One region of the Priestia sp. 3CA3 genome, then DNA from elsewhere that is predicted to be linked to it. Evidence: riboswitches for the same ligand, from Rfam matches in the RefSeq annotation. Region 1 holds a riboswitch; the other holds the start of a gene.
What was found. Region 1 has a riboswitch for S-adenosylmethionine ahead of AC1VNJ_RS24940 (Na+/H+ antiporter NhaC family protein). Riboswitches for the same ligand answer to the same signal wherever they lie in the genome.
Positions count from the first base shown of each region.

Region 2: another riboswitch for S-adenosylmethionine. It lies ahead of AC1VNJ_RS18495 (phosphoadenylyl-sulfate reductase); the one in region 1 lies ahead of AC1VNJ_RS24940 (Na+/H+ antiporter NhaC family protein).

Region 1 covers NZ_JBXENJ010000017.1:21,957-29,578, reverse strand. The annotation lists gene AC1VNJ_RS24955 (YtoQ family protein) at 291-731, opposite strand; gene AC1VNJ_RS24950 (ABC transporter ATP-binding protein) at 902-1,813, shown strand; gene AC1VNJ_RS24945 (ABC transporter permease) at 1,806-2,573, shown strand; SAM riboswitch class I at 2,675-2,781, shown strand; gene AC1VNJ_RS24940 (Na+/H+ antiporter NhaC family protein) at 2,867-4,177, shown strand; gene AC1VNJ_RS24935 (hypothetical protein) at 4,217-4,345, opposite strand; gene AC1VNJ_RS24930 (LacI family DNA-binding transcriptional regulator) at 4,470-5,429, shown strand; gene AC1VNJ_RS24925 (transcriptional regulator SplA domain-containing protein) at 5,515-5,763, shown strand; gene splB (spore photoproduct lyase) at 5,876-6,904, shown strand; gene AC1VNJ_RS24915 (hypothetical protein) at 7,056-7,499, shown strand; gene AC1VNJ_RS24910 (hypothetical protein) at 7,601-7,622, shown strand, end outside.
Region 2 covers NZ_JBXENJ010000007.1:5,897-13,518, reverse strand. The annotation lists gene AC1VNJ_RS18520 (glucose-6-phosphate isomerase) at 1-1,271, shown strand, start outside; gene AC1VNJ_RS18515 (YugN-like family protein) at 1,372-1,776, shown strand; gene AC1VNJ_RS18510 (potassium channel family protein) at 1,786-2,574, opposite strand; gene AC1VNJ_RS18505 (VOC family protein) at 2,642-3,025, opposite strand; gene cdaS (sporulation-specific diadenylate cyclase CdaS) at 3,123-3,749, opposite strand; SAM riboswitch class I at 4,063-4,165, shown strand; gene AC1VNJ_RS18495 (phosphoadenylyl-sulfate reductase) at 4,420-5,133, shown strand; gene AC1VNJ_RS18490 (inorganic phosphate transporter) at 5,153-6,232, shown strand; gene sat (sulfate adenylyltransferase) at 6,285-7,436, shown strand; gene cysC (adenylyl-sulfate kinase) at 7,449-7,622, shown strand, end outside.

The DNA.
Region 1 (7,622 bases):
TATTTCAAACATAAAGTGTAACCGACACTTTAAGCACTCGTCAACCATTTAAGGGATTTTTTGAGCGGTAACGCTTGATTATTCTAGCATTCACCAAAACACTGAGTGACAAACTAATATATTCAGGGAAACAGAAATTGTTGAATATACATTGTTTTTCATTTTATCGAGCTATACGGATACAATCTATGAAAAACATAGACGGTTTAAAAAACGACTCTTCACGCTTCACTTTTATGTTCAAAACGAAAGAAAGCTCTGAGGAATAACCTGAGAGCTTTCTAAATTTATTATTCAAAAATATAAGCTAGTGCTTGAAGAGCCTGTTCTGGCGTTTCGACTACAACTTGGGCTTTGTTTGACAGTTCTTTAAGCGGGTGGTGCAGTTTTTCAGGGCGAACCAAAATTAGCGGTTTATCTAATGCGATGGCTGTCGCCGCATCCATTGCGCTGTTCCACTGTTTGTATTTTTCACCAAATAAAGCAATGACCACATCAGATTTTTTAAGGAGCACCTGTGTGCGTAAATTATTAATTTGAGAAGCAGCTTCATCTTTTAAGACAGCATTAGGCTGTTTTCCTAAAATTTCTTCTCCAATGTTGTCGGAGCGGTCATGGTCTGTCATAGGACCGACAAAGGTAAGGGGAAGGTTTAATTGTTCCGCTTGGTTTTTAATTTCGTCTCGCCAGTTATCGTGAATTTGCCCGGCAAGGTATACGGTTAAGTTCATTATGTAGAAGTCCTCCTCTAACTAAAATTTATTTTATTTTATCAAATGTAAGCGGATAATACGAATGATTTGAATGGGCTGCTTTTCCAAAAATAAGGTTATAGTAGACAAATAGTTAAAAAAGAGAAACAATAGAAGGCGTATTGCTAATTAAAGAAAGGATGTACATGATGACAGAAACAGTGCTACAAGTAGATCATGTCAGTAAAGTAATGGGGAAGAAAACCATTTTGCATGATGTATCCTTATCGGTTGAGCGCGGTGAGATTTTCGGATTGCTTGGTCCGAACGGATCTGGAAAAACAACGCTCATTCGTACCGTCGTAGGACTCATTAAAGAAACAAAGGGAACAATTACCGTCAATGGGTTTCCTTTAAAAGAACAGTTTACATCAGCTATGAAATCAATTGGAGCGATTATTGAAAACCCTGAGTTTTATGATTATCTGACGGGCTATCAAAATTTAAAACACTTTGCGAATATGCATGAAGGGATCACGGCAGAACGCTTGGATGAAGTGATTGCGCTAGTAAAGCTTGAAAACAGCATTCATGCAAAAGTGAAGACGTATTCCCTTGGGATGAGACAGCGTTTAGGAGTAGCTCAAGCTATTTTACATAAGCCTGCATTGCTTTTACTAGACGAACCAACAAATGGTCTAGACCCAGCGGGAATGAGAGAATTTCGTACATATTTACAAACCCTCTGCAGGGAAGAAGGTATTTCAATTTTAATCGCGAGCCACTTATTAAAAGAAGTGGAAGCATTATGTGACCGCGTTGGTATTATTCAAAACGGCGAGTTAAAAGCTGTTCAAGATCTATCTCCAAATCGTCAAGATCAAGGGATGTATGTAGAATTTGAAGTATCTGACGTGCAACAAGCAGCGGATCTTTTATCTCAAGAATTCCAAGTAACAATAAAATCCGATAGTATTGATGTAGTGATTATGAAAGAACAAATTCCAGCTGTGAATAGAAAATTAGTGGACAGCGATATTTTAGTCTACCGAATCACTCCTGTTTATGAGACGCTTGAAGATTCGTTTATGTCCGTTACGGAGGGAGAGCACCATGCTTAAGTTAATTCAAAATGAACATATGAAATGGTTTTACAAAAGAAGTACAAAAGTCACGTTTATTACAATCGGCATCTTAACTCTTTGTATGGCTCTTTTAATGAAGAAAGTAGCAAACAGCGCAGGAACGGAAGACAACATATTGAATTTCCTGTCATTTAGTGCAGGCATGCTGATCCTCGTTCAATTTTTCGCGCTTGCTGTTGGAGGATCAATGGTTGCAAAAGAGTTTGAAGCGGGTACCATTAAGCTTCTTTTAATTCGCCCTGCTAGACGTTCAACGATTTTAACGTCCAAGTACATAACGCTCGTTTTAATTAGCTTGTATTACTTGCTGAGCTATTTGCTTTTTTCGTTTGTATGGGGAGCATTGTTCTTTGGATTTGCCAGTCTAGAAGGAGATGCGCAGCTGCTTAAAAACATTACGCTTACGTATGACAGCGCGTATATGGAAACGTTTATGATGATGACGTTCGCATTCATGCTGTCGTCTTTATTTAGAAACAGCGCGCTTGCTTCAAGTCTAGCTATTGTCGTAAGTATTGGGGCGAAAGCAGTAACTGGGATAGTATCGCAGTTTGGTCTATGGTGGGGGAAATTTTTACTGTTCGCCAACACAAACTTTGTGCAGTATATGGACGGAATGAAGACGATGTTTGACGGAATGACAATTCCATTTTCAATCTTCATCTTAGTTGCACACTTTGTCTTCTTTATAGGCGTAGCGTGGGTGGCGTTTTTAAAACGTGACGTAGCTAATTGATGTGAGAATTTTCACACTATATATTTTTCTAAAATAGCATTTGACAATTAAATAAAAAGAGATTACAGTAGTGAAAGACTATTTTTAAAACAACTATAAACTTCTTATCAAGAGAGACGGAGGGACTGGCCCTATGATGTCTCGGCAACTGGCTGTACGCAGTGCGGTGCCAAATCCAGCAGACGATGTTTCGTTTGGAAGATGAGAAGGGTAATCTTATGATACAAATAAGAGACCTCTTCTTATCAATAAGAAGAGGTCTTTTTTTATTACGTAAACAAGAGGTGTTAAGAATGGAACAACAAAAAGGAAACGGCTGGGCGCTGTTACCGCTGGGCGTCTTTTTAGTCCTGTTTGTCGGATCAGGAATTATAACGGGAGATTTTTATAAGCTGCCTGTATTAGTAGCTATTATCATTGCAGCCATTGTGGCGCTGGCTATGAACCGCAAAGATTCACTTAATGTAAAAGTGGAACGCTTTGCTAAAGGAGCAGGGCATCCTGATATCATTATTATGGTACTTATTTTTATTTTGGCAGGTGCTTTTTCTCAAGTCGCTAAAGGCATGGGAGCTGTTGATTCAACGGTAAACTTAGCGCTTTCTGTACTTCCGCAAAGCTTAGTGGTAGTCGGAATCTTTGTTATTGGCGCATTCATTTCAATTTCGATGGGAACGTCAATGGGAACGATCGCTGCGTTAGGGCCTATCGCTGTAGGAATCAGTGAGCAGGCGCATGTATCCATTACATTGGCAATTGCTGCTGTTGTTGGTGGTGCAATGTTTGGAGATAATTTATCCGTAATCTCTGATACGACCATTGCGGCAGTTCGTACGCAAAAAACAAATATGTCAGATAAATTAAAAGTAAACTTTTTTATTGTCCTTCCTGCAGCGATTGTTACAGTGATTTTATTACTTGTAATGACGCTAGGCAATACGTCATCAGTAGAAATTAAAGATTTTAGCTGGTTTAAAATCTTGCCTTATGTCGGCGTACTCGTTGCTGCCATATTTGGTGCAAACGTATTAAGCATTTTAACCGGAGGAATTGTATTAGCCGGCGTGATTGGATTAGCTGACGGAAGCTACACGCTTTCTTCTCTTGCTAAAACTGTGACGGAAGGTATTGGCGGAATGTCGGAATTAATTATTTTATCTCTTTTAATTGGCGGAATGGTTGAACTCATTCGCTATAACGGCGGTATTCAGTTCTTATTGAACCTATTAACACGACGCATTCAAACAAAAAAAGGCGGAGAATTCAGTATCGCTGGATTAGTAAGTTTAACCAATTTAGCCACGGCTAATAACACGATTTCAATTATTACAGCAGGTCCGTTAGCGAAAGAAATCTCTGATAAGTATTCAATTGATAATCGTAAATCAGCCAGTCTGCTCGACTTGTTTTCATGCAGCGTTCAAGGGCTTATCCCTTACGGTGCACAAATGCTTCTCGCAGCAGGATTTGCTAAAGTTTCACCGGTTGAGATTATTCCATTTACATTCTATCCAATGTTAACAGCGGTTTGCGGTATCATTGCGATTGTAATTGGCTTTCCTCGTTTAAATAAAAAATCAAAATCATCTAAAGAAGCTGCGTAATATCAAACCCTTAAAAAGAACATTCTTTTTAAGGGTTTTTTACTGTTTGAAAAAATCAGTCGGCTTTTTTTCATCTAGCTCCTTCCAAAGTGTCTCATTTTGTTTAAGTGCATAAGCCGCTCCTCCGATTTCAATTCCGCATAATAAAATGAATAATAAAATACCCATGATATGACCTCCTTATATAAGTGAATAAAAACATGATTGTAACGGGTTTAGCTTATTGCTTTTTCACTTTATAATGAGAATAAAGTATGAAACGCGTTTCAGCGCAAGAGAAAAAGGTGAAAACATGACAAATATCCGAGATATCGCAAAAAAAGCTGGTGTATCTGTTTCGACCGTGTCACGGGTTTTAAATCATCATCCGTATGTAAAAGAAGAAAAGCGCCGTCTGGTAGAAGAAGTAATTCAAGAACTTAATTACGAACAAAACATTAATGCCGTTCACTTATCAAAAGGGAAAACAAATATGATTGCCGTCGTCTTGCCTTTTATTAATCATCCTTATTTCAGTCTGCTTTTAGAAGGAGTGGCCTCTCAAGCGTTAGAAAAGCAGTATCAGCTTGTTATTTGTCAGACGAACTATGATGTAAAAAAAGAAGAAGAAGCGCTTCATATGCTAAAAACAAAGCAGGTTGATGGAGTGATTATTTGTTCTAGAGCAGGCAGCTGGAGCACGATTGAATATTATCAGCAGTACGGGCCGATAGCCGTGTGCGAAAACGTACAAAATCGTTCTATTCGCTCCGTATACGTTGATCATTATGCAGCTTTTAAGAAAGCGCTCATGTATTTAAAAGAAAAAGGATATACGGATATTGGCTACTGTATTGGAAGAATGACGGGTACAAATAGTCAACAGAGACAGCAAGCATACAAAGAATATGTAGAAAGAATAAATGAGCCTTATCATCCGGAATGGGTGTTTCAAGGCTGTTTGAACGTGACAGATGGTGAAAAAGTGGTGAAAAAATTGGTGCAGATGAAAAATCGGCCTCAGGCGCTTTTAGTAACAAACGATCAAGTCGCTATTGGTATAAAAGCTCAGTGCGAACAAGCGGGTATATCAGTTCCAGGCGATTTAGCTATTATTGGTTTTGATAATCATCCGCTTTCTTCTTATTTACAAATCACAACGATCGAACTTCCTCTCAAAGAAATGGGCGAAACGCTTTTTAAACTAGTCAGGAGCAAGGATCCTCAAAAAATTGAGCTTCCTTTTCGGTTTATTGAGCGTAAAAGCGTATAAATTCTTGATGATCTCACCGCGTGTTTTTATCGGATAAAATGAGTAAAAGCGGACATCATACGAGTAAAGAAAGAAGAAAAGGATGATGATCGTGGAGAAAAAAGAATATCAAGTAGGAGATCAAGTATTTGTTATTTACCGAAATCCTCATACGGCAAACGTTGCCAATATTAATCAAGCTGAAATTGTTGAACATCCTGAAAATAAAGGTGAAAAAGCGCTGTTTCTGCATGAGTCTTATCATTTGTTAGCTGAAGATGATGCCGTGTATTCAACGTATGAAGAAGCAGAGAACATGTATAACAAGATATTTGATTATGAACAATATGATTGACGAAAGGCTCTCTTAAATAGAGAGTCTTTTTTGATGTGGAAAATAATTACCATGGATAGAGTCTTTTTATTTTTCAAACGCTATTAGTATTAGAAAAAAGGAAGTGTACATGATGATAAAACCTTTTGTACCTCAATTAGTATACATTGAGCCAGGGGCAATGGAGTACCCGCTTGGTGTTCAATTAAAAGAAAAATTTGAGAAGATGGGAATTGAGATTCGTCAAACAACTTCTCATAATCAAGTGCGTAATATACCGGGAAAAAATGATTTGCAAAAATACCGCAATGCCAAGTCTACTTTAGTAGTTGGTGTGCGTAAAACCTTGAAATTTGATACATCTAAACCGTCAGCTGAATATGCAATACCTTTTGCAACAGGGTGTATGGGGCACTGTCACTATTGTTATTTGCAGACAACAATGGGAAGCAAACCATATATTCGCACGTACGTGAATGTGGAAGAAATATTAGGTCAAGCAGAGCAATATATGCAGGAAAGAGCCCCTCAAATAACGCGATTTGAAGCGGCTTGTACATCTGATATCGTAGGAATTGATCATTTAACACATTCATTAAAGCGCGCGATTGAATATTTTGGGGAAAGTGAACTAGGTCAACTGCGCTTTGTGACTAAGTTTCATCACGTGGATCATTTATTGGATGCTAAACATAATGGTCGCACGCGCTTTCGCTTTAGCATAAACGCAGATTATGTTATAAAAAACTTTGAACCTGGTACATCTCCTCTTGATTATCGGATTGAAGCTGCTAATAAAGTTGCAAAAGCCGGATATCCACTTGGCTTTATTGTGGCGCCTATTTACATTCATGAAGGTTGGCAAGAGGGATACCGTCAGCTGTTTGAAAAGCTTGATGCTTCTATACCTGAAGAGTCAAGAGATGATATTACATTTGAAATGATTCAGCATCGCTTTACCAAGCCGGCCAAACGGGTGATTGAGAAAAACTATCCGAAAACAAAGCTTGAGATGAATGAAGAAGAGCGCCGCTACAAATGGGGGCGTTACGGGATTGGAAAGTATGTATACGCAAAAGATGAAGAACAAGAATTAAGAGAGACGTTGGAATATTACATTGATCAGTATTTTCCAAATGCGAAAATCGAGTATTTTACGTAATTATTCTACAGTAATTGAAGAGTTATTTTGACATCTTAGTCGAGATAGCTTTTCAATTTTTAATGTGAAAAATAAATTGGTTGCTAATAAGCTGAAAAAAGAGGTTATTTGTATCTCTTGTCGTATTACATACATAAGGGAGGTGACTGAGATGTTAAAAAATGAAGAGTTTGCGCTAACAAAAGAATTAACAAAAGAACAGCAAGAAGCTGCACGAAATTTTATTCAAGTGTTGTTCCAAGAAGATTTATCTGAATTTTGGAACATATTATGTGATATCGATAAGTCTCGTATTTACGGCTTGTATGAAGCAAACCACTATTACGATTCGGATGTTGAACTACATGGATTTGTACAAGAAATTAGAGATAATGTAAGAGCGGTTTATGCGCCTCTTCAAGGGCAAGGAGGTATTTCGACGAAAGTTCGATATACAAGCGAAGGAAAGATGTATGTATACATATTAGGAAGCGGCGAAAACCCGAGGGTATATCCTGTTGGATTAATGCCTGAGACCTACATTGAAGAAGAACGTTTTTCTCAGCGTCTTCAAATTAGCATTTATAACGATGAGTTTCGAAACGTTGCGCTGTAAATTATATACAAATGGAAAAATAAAGAATAATAAAATTAATTTGTTAAAATAGCAATATTTGGGGTATGTAATAGGTATAACATTAAAAAGGGGTGAAAGAAATGCATTATTATCGTATTTCAG
Region 2 (7,622 bases), on a different contig from region 1:
TGAAAGTAGCTCACCATTCAATTCATGAAAAAACAGGTGCTGGGAACGACTTTTTAGGATGGGTAGACCTTCCTACGGAGTATGACAAAGAAGAATTTGCACGCATTCAAAAAAGTGCAGAAAAAATTAAATCGGATTCAGATGTATTGATTGTTATTGGTATTGGAGGATCTTACTTAGGTGCTCGTGCTGCTATTGAAATGCTTCAGCATTCATTCTATAACACATTATCAAAAGAACAGCGTAAAACTCCGCAAGTTATTTTTGCTGGTAACAACATCAGCTCAACATACATGAAAGACCTAATGGATGTTTTACAAGATAAAGATTTCTCTATTAATGTTATTTCAAAATCTGGTACAACAACAGAACCGGCGATTGCTTTCCGTATCTTCCGTAAATTATTAGAAGAGAAATACGGGAAAGAAGAAGCACGCAAGCGTATTTATGCAACAACAGATAAAGCGCGCGGCGCATTAAAAACATTAGCGGACGAAGAAGGCTATGAAACATTTGTTATTCCAGATGATGTAGGCGGCCGTTATTCTGTATTAACAGCGGTTGGCTTATTACCAATCGCCGCTGCAGGTCTTGATATCGAACAAATGATGAAAGGGGCAGCTGATGCTCAAGAAGCATTTTCATCATCAGAGCTAGAAGAGAACCCAGCTTATCAATATGCTGTAGCTCGTAATGTTCTTTATAATAAAGGAAAAACAATTGAAATGCTGATTAACTATGAGCCAGCTCTTCAGTACTTTGCTGAGTGGTGGAAACAGTTATTTGGTGAAAGTGAAGGAAAAGACCAAAAAGGTATTTACCCTTCATCTGCTAACTTCTCAACGGATCTTCATTCTTTAGGTCAATATGTACAAGAAGGTCGTCGCGATATTTTTGAAACAATTGTACAAGTTCAAGATTCTCGTCATGAGCTAACAATTGAAGAAGATGCAGCGGACTTAGATGGACTAAATTACTTAGCTGGTGAAACAGTTGACTTTGTAAATAAAAAAGCGTTCCAAGGTACAATGCTTGCTCACACAGACGGAGGCGTTCCAAACTTAGTTGTGAACATTCCAGCGCTAGATGAGTATACATTTGGATATGTTGTATATTTCTTCGAAAAAGCATGCGCAATCAGCGGCTATTTATTAGGCGTAAACCCATTTGATCAGCCGGGAGTAGAAGCATACAAAGTAAATATGTTTGCTCTTCTTGGAAAACCTGGTTTTGAAGAGAAAAAAGCAGAATTAGAAAAGCGTTTGAAATAAATAAAAAGTTCACCTTCTTGTTAGAAGGTGAACTTTTTTGCTTTTGAGATAAAGGATAAAAAGCTGGAAAAAGGACATGTTAAAACAGAGGAGGGATAAGATGATTGAATTATCTTCAAGATTAGACGGCACATTATTCAAGCTTTATGAATTAGAAAAAACGCTTAAGCCGCTTGGGTATAACATTGGAGGAAATTGGGATTATGATCATGGTTCATTCGACTATAAGATGAATGATGAAGTCGGCTATCAGTTTTTACGCATCCCGTTTACAGCTACGAATGGAGAACTGGATTCTAAAGGAACAACCGTACAGATTGGTACGCCATTTTTACTTTCACATAAGTATCAAATTGGCTTAGATGACAATGTTCACAATGGAAACGTGGGTGCTTCATTTAACCAGTTTGCAGAACCCCAAGACGCAGACGCTTCATTTCCAGAAAAGTATATCAGCTTAGGAGAAGAGCTAATTAGAGAGGCAGAAGAGGCGCTGCTTCAATAATTGAAAGGATTATTCTTTTCTTAAACTCTCTAATTTTTTCACAAAAATATGTTCGTACATGACCTGACTAATCAACTCGTTTGTTTTAATCATTTCATTTACCCCCAAATTTTGCGCATTTTGAATATGCTTTTTTGTTAACAGTTCAACGATGCTGTAAATAGAAGGGTTCAATCCTTGCAGAGCGACTAGCGTAACAATCGTATTCATGTCTGCATATTCTTCTGTCTTATGCTGATCGGCAGTAATCAGCACTTTTTTTGCGCACCGAGCATTGGCAAGTTCTAATACCTCATAGTGAGAGGGACTTCCTTTAATAAAATGAACGCGATCACAGATCATGGGGTTTTTAGTCAGAGAGTCGTCGATAAGAACAATGTCTTCTTTATGAAATGCGTCGCGATAAGACTCTAGCACGAGTTTGGCGCGCTCATTCCACCCCACAACGATGAAGTGATCTTTTCCATAAAACTTTAAATTCCCTTCCAAATAAGCGCTCTCAGCGGAAACAGCAATTTTAGAAAGCGTGACAAAATAAGTAGTAATAAATCCCGTTCCAACCAGGACTAAAATAATTGCAGCTAACCTTCCAATCGTAGTGGTGGGAGCAAAATCACCGTATCCTATAGTAGAGATTGTAATAATAACCCACCAAATTCCTTCAAACACATTCCCAAACGTTTGCGGCTCTAGGAAATGTATAAGCATGCCGAAAAGTAAAACAAGGCAGCCGATAATAAAAAGAAGCCGCACTAAAATAGAACGACGAAAAAGTCGGAATAATAGCCATTCCATCATAAAAAAACCTCCAGTGATTAGTCATAGCCACAGTATGACCATTTTTCACTGAAGGTATAAGATATCTTTATCTTTTTACTTCGTAATATTCAATCCATTCTTTGTCTGGACCGTAGAAAAATAAGTATCTTGCTTCATTTGGCAAAGTTACAATGTTTTCTTCCACAAATGAAACGCCTGCTGATTTTAAACGCTCAAACTCCTCTTCAATTCCATCTACTGCCAGCGCAAAATGATGAACTTTACCTTCACTAGGTAAGCTTGAGTTATACCCTTGAATTAACTCTACGATTACATTGCCTTCTAAACCTAGAAAAGCTAGCTTCAAAGACGGATCGGTATGTGGTAGTGTTTCGATGAGCTCCAATCCCACTTTTTGTGTATAGAACTCAATAGATTCTTCTATATCCTTTACTTGAACGCCTACATGTTCAAATTTTAAAATTGCCATATGCATCACCCGTATCTATAGTATGTAAAAACTATGAAATATATTAAAGAGAAAGGATAGATAAGTCAAGATAGGGCTGCTTATCAGGAAAGGGCTCTTAAATCATATTTTTGCTGGAGTGAATAGGGTAGAGGCTTCCATCAAGAGCAAACGAAATTTTACCTGTTTCTTCAGATACAACTAAAATTAATGCATCCGATTTTTCCGACATTCCAATTGCTGCACGGTGACGTGTTCCCAACTTTTTGTTCGTTGAAATAATAGACGAGAGAGGTAAAACATTAGCAGCTGAAATAAGCTGATTATTTCTAATTAGGACGGCTCCGTCATGTAAGGGTGTCCCTGGATAGAACAGTGTCTCAACTAGCGTAGCGCTGACAGGAGCTTGAATAGGCATTCCTTTTTGAATAAGAGGATCAACATTTTGTTCCCGTTCAATGACAATTAAAGCGCCGTGACGTTTCTCAGAGAGGTTATGAATAGCTAGGGACAGAGCAGCGTATTCAAATGTATAAGGCGATAAGTAATGACGCAAGTAATAAGAGGCGGCCGTAGCTTGAACATCTTGAAATAACCTTCTCATCTCCTCAAAATCACATAAAATACAATGATCACTCGTGTCTAAATGTTTAATTAAATTAGAGGCTTCAGTTGAAATCTGCTGTAAATATGTTCGCACATTATTTTTAATTGTATCGTCTAATTGAAAGGGTTGTCTCTCCATCTTATATAGCTCCTATCTGTCAGTCAGTGTTATCTGTAATGTGTGCTAATGTGGGTGAATTATCCGTAAAGCTCATAAATCCGTTATTAATTTTATAGAGAGATTTTGCATTTTATTTAGCAAGAGAACATAAAAAGTCGGGGAAAAAAGAAAGCGTTTTATAAACTGATATGTTCACATTTGGGTTAAATTTACATATGTTGTTTTAAATAAAAGTATAGATATTTCTGTGAATTTAAAGTATAGTTTTCTTATCGGATATATAATTTTTAATGTTGACAAATATTCTAAATATGCTAAAATTTTTAAAAAATGCTTATCAAGAGTGGTGGAGGGATCTGGCCCGCTGAACCCCGGCAACCTGCTTAGCAAGGTGCTAATTCCAGCAAAGTGTGTATCATTTTGAAAGATAAGGTGAAAATTATTGCCTACCCAGTCTTTCAATACGGAAGACTTTTTATTTTGATATAGCGCAAGAGATATTTTGAGGAGGGACAACGATGACTGTAAACCCCCGACTTAAAACAAACCTTTGAACACGCCGAAGCAAAGTAAGAATTAAATAGTTTCGCTGACTAGACACACTAGAGGCGGTTTTATCCAATTCTAGTGGGTAAAACCGTCTTTTTTTATTGGATAACGCGGATAACTAAGAATTGGAGTGGAGAAAATGGCAGACTTATATACGTACGAAAACTGGAGCGATACATTTCCAGAGTTCGACAGTAAAGATGAAACAAAAGGAGCCCTTTCAGCATTGCAGTGGGCGTATGATACCTATGGAGATTCAATTATTTATGCGTCAAGCTTTGGGATCGAAGGAATCGTGTTAATTGATTTAATTTCAAAAGTGAAAAAAGATGCTGAAATTGTCTTTTTAGATACAGGGGTTCATTTTAAAGAAACATATGAAGTGATTGATGCAATTAAAGAACGCTTCCCTGATTTACGTATTCATATGAAAAAGCCGGATTTAACTCTTGCAGAACAAGCTGAAAAACATGGAGATGAGCTTTGGAAGAGTCAGCCTAACCTATGCTGTCAAATTCGAAAAATCATTCCGCTAAGAGAATCCCTTGCTCCTTATGATGCGTGGATTTCCGGTTTGAGACGTGAGCAGTCTGAGTCTCGTGCCAACACGAATTATTTTAATAAAGATGAGAAATTCAAGAAGGTGAAAGTTTGTCCGTTAATTCATTGGTCATGGAAAGAAATTTGGCGTTATGTGTATAAGCATGATTTGCCATACAACAAACTTCATGATCAAGGCTACCCAAGTATCGGCTGTGAGCCCTGTACCGCACCTGCCTATAATGTAGACGATTTACGTTCAGGAAGATGGGCAGGTACACAAAAAGTGGAGTGCGGATTACACGAATCTTAAATACGAAAGAGCTGAATAAATGATGCTTTTATATGTTGCCTTTATCATTGCGCTTTTTTTTGCAATGAATATTGGGGCAAGCGGTGCAGCAGCTGCTATGGGCGTTTCATACGGCTCCGGTGCAATTAAAAAGCGAAGAGTGGCCCTGTTCATCTGTGCTGTAGGAATTGTGCTCGGAGCTGTTACCGGAGGCGGTGAGGTGGTAAAAACCATCAGTTCAGGTATCATACCTGAAAAACTGCTGTCAGTAGAATTAGTTATTATCATTCTGGCTGCTGCAACGCTGTCACTCTTTTTCGCGAATTTGATTGGTATCCCTTTATCAACAAGTGAAGTAACAGTTGGCTCAGTTGTTGGAGTAGGGGTAGCTTATCAATCTCTGTATGTAGAAAAACTTTTAATTGTCATGTCTTTTTGGATTATTGTTCCGCTAGTTTCATTTGTTATTGCTTTTTTGATTGGGAAATTGATAAAGCGCAGAGCGCATAAAAAAGAAGCAGAGGGAAAGTGGAAAAGAGTTTTAACGATTTTAGTTATTGCAACGGGATTCTTTGAAGCCTTCTCAGCTGGAATGAACAATGTGGCAAATGCTGTCGGTCCTCTAGTAGGAGCTGGATTAATGGATGCTACAACGGGTGTCATAGCAGGAGGATTGGCGGTGGCGCTCGGAGCTCTTTTACTAGGAGGCCGAGTTATTGAAACAAACGGAAAAAAAATTACTCGCTATTCTGTAGGAGAAGGCTGTATTATCTCGGGTACTGGTGCTTCTCTTGTTACAGTCGCTTCACTGTTTGGTTTGCCAGTACCGCTTACACAGGTCACTACGTCTTCTATTATTGGAATAGGCGCAGCGAAAACGGGATTTACGAAAGAACAGCGAGAAGTGGTCATTCAAATGTTAAAGGTTTGGGTGGTATCCCCTGTATTTTCACTCGTAATCTCATATGTTCTTGTGAAATTAGTACTTGAAAGCGACTTATATTCATTTGTGGTGCTAGCTAGTGGATGTATTGCTACAGGAGGTATTCTAAGCTTAGCTAGAACGACTAGAAGAAAAAGAGCAAGCCTGCAGTCGGAAAAAGAAAAAATGACTGCGTGATTCAAGTGCTTTTTATTATATTGTGTTAATTACTTAAGGAGGATTTTACAAAATGACAACAATTCAAGCACACGGTGGAGAATTAATTAATTTATATCAACCAACATATGACTACACGTCACTAACAAAAGAAATTGAAGTAGACAACATGGCTCTAAGCGATTTAGAACTAATTGGAATTGGTGCTTATAGCCCAATTACGGGGTTTTTAGGAGAAAAAGATTATCAATCAGTTGTTGAAAATATGCGTCTAGCAGATGGAACTGTATGGAGTATTCCTATTACTCTTCCCGTAACAGAAGAGCAGGCTAAAGAATTAAACATTGGCGACAAAGTAAAACTAGTTCAAAGCGGTGTGACATATGGTGTTTTAGAAGTTTCTGAAGTATATACGCCAAATAAAGAAAAAGAAGCGGAAAATGTGTACCGCACAGCAGAACTTGCCCACCCTGGTGTGAAGAAAATGATGGAACGCCCAAATGTATATGTAGCAGGTCCAATCGTACTTGTAGAACGTACACCTAAAACGCGTTTTGAAAAGTATTACCTAGATCCAACTGAAACAAGAGCAGCATTTGAAGAGCGCGGTTGGAAAACGGTTGTTGGATTCCAAACTCGTAACCCTGTTCACCGTGCGCATGAGTATATTCAAAAAACAGCATTAGAAATTGTAGACGGCCTGTTTTTAAATCCACTTGTAGGAGAAACAAAGTCAGATGATATCCCAGCAGATATCCGTATGGAAAGTTATGAAGTACTTTTAGAGAACTATTATCCTAGCGATCGTGTAGCTTTGGCAGTTTTCCCTGCTGCAATGCGCTATGCTGGACCTAGAGAAGCTATTTTCCATGCAATGGTTCGAAAAAACTTTGGATGCACGCATTTCATTGTAGGCCGTGACCACGCTGGTGTTGGTGACTACTACGGAACATATGATGCACAAAAAATCTTCAGTAACTTTACGGCAGATGAATTAGGAATTACACCTTTATTTTTTGAACACAGCTTCTACTGCAAGAAGTGTGAAGCGATGGCATCAACGAAAACATGCCCTCACAGCAAGGAAGATCATATGATTCTATCTGGTACCAAGGTACGTGAAATGCTTCGTAACGGAGAAGTGCCACCAAGCACATTCAGCCGTAAAGAAGTAATTGAAGTGTTAATTAAGGGATTAGCAAAACAAAAAGTATCTTCAAAATAAGGAGCGGTTGAAGTGAGTAAATCAACAAACATTACGTGGCATGATGCTGGAATTACAAAACAGGAAAGACGCGAGCAAAATAATCATCACAGTTTTGTATTATGGTTTACGGGCCTTTCGGGTTCAGGTAAATCTACCGTAGCAAACGCAGTGGCAAAAGCGCTTTTTGATAAAAATATTCGCAAT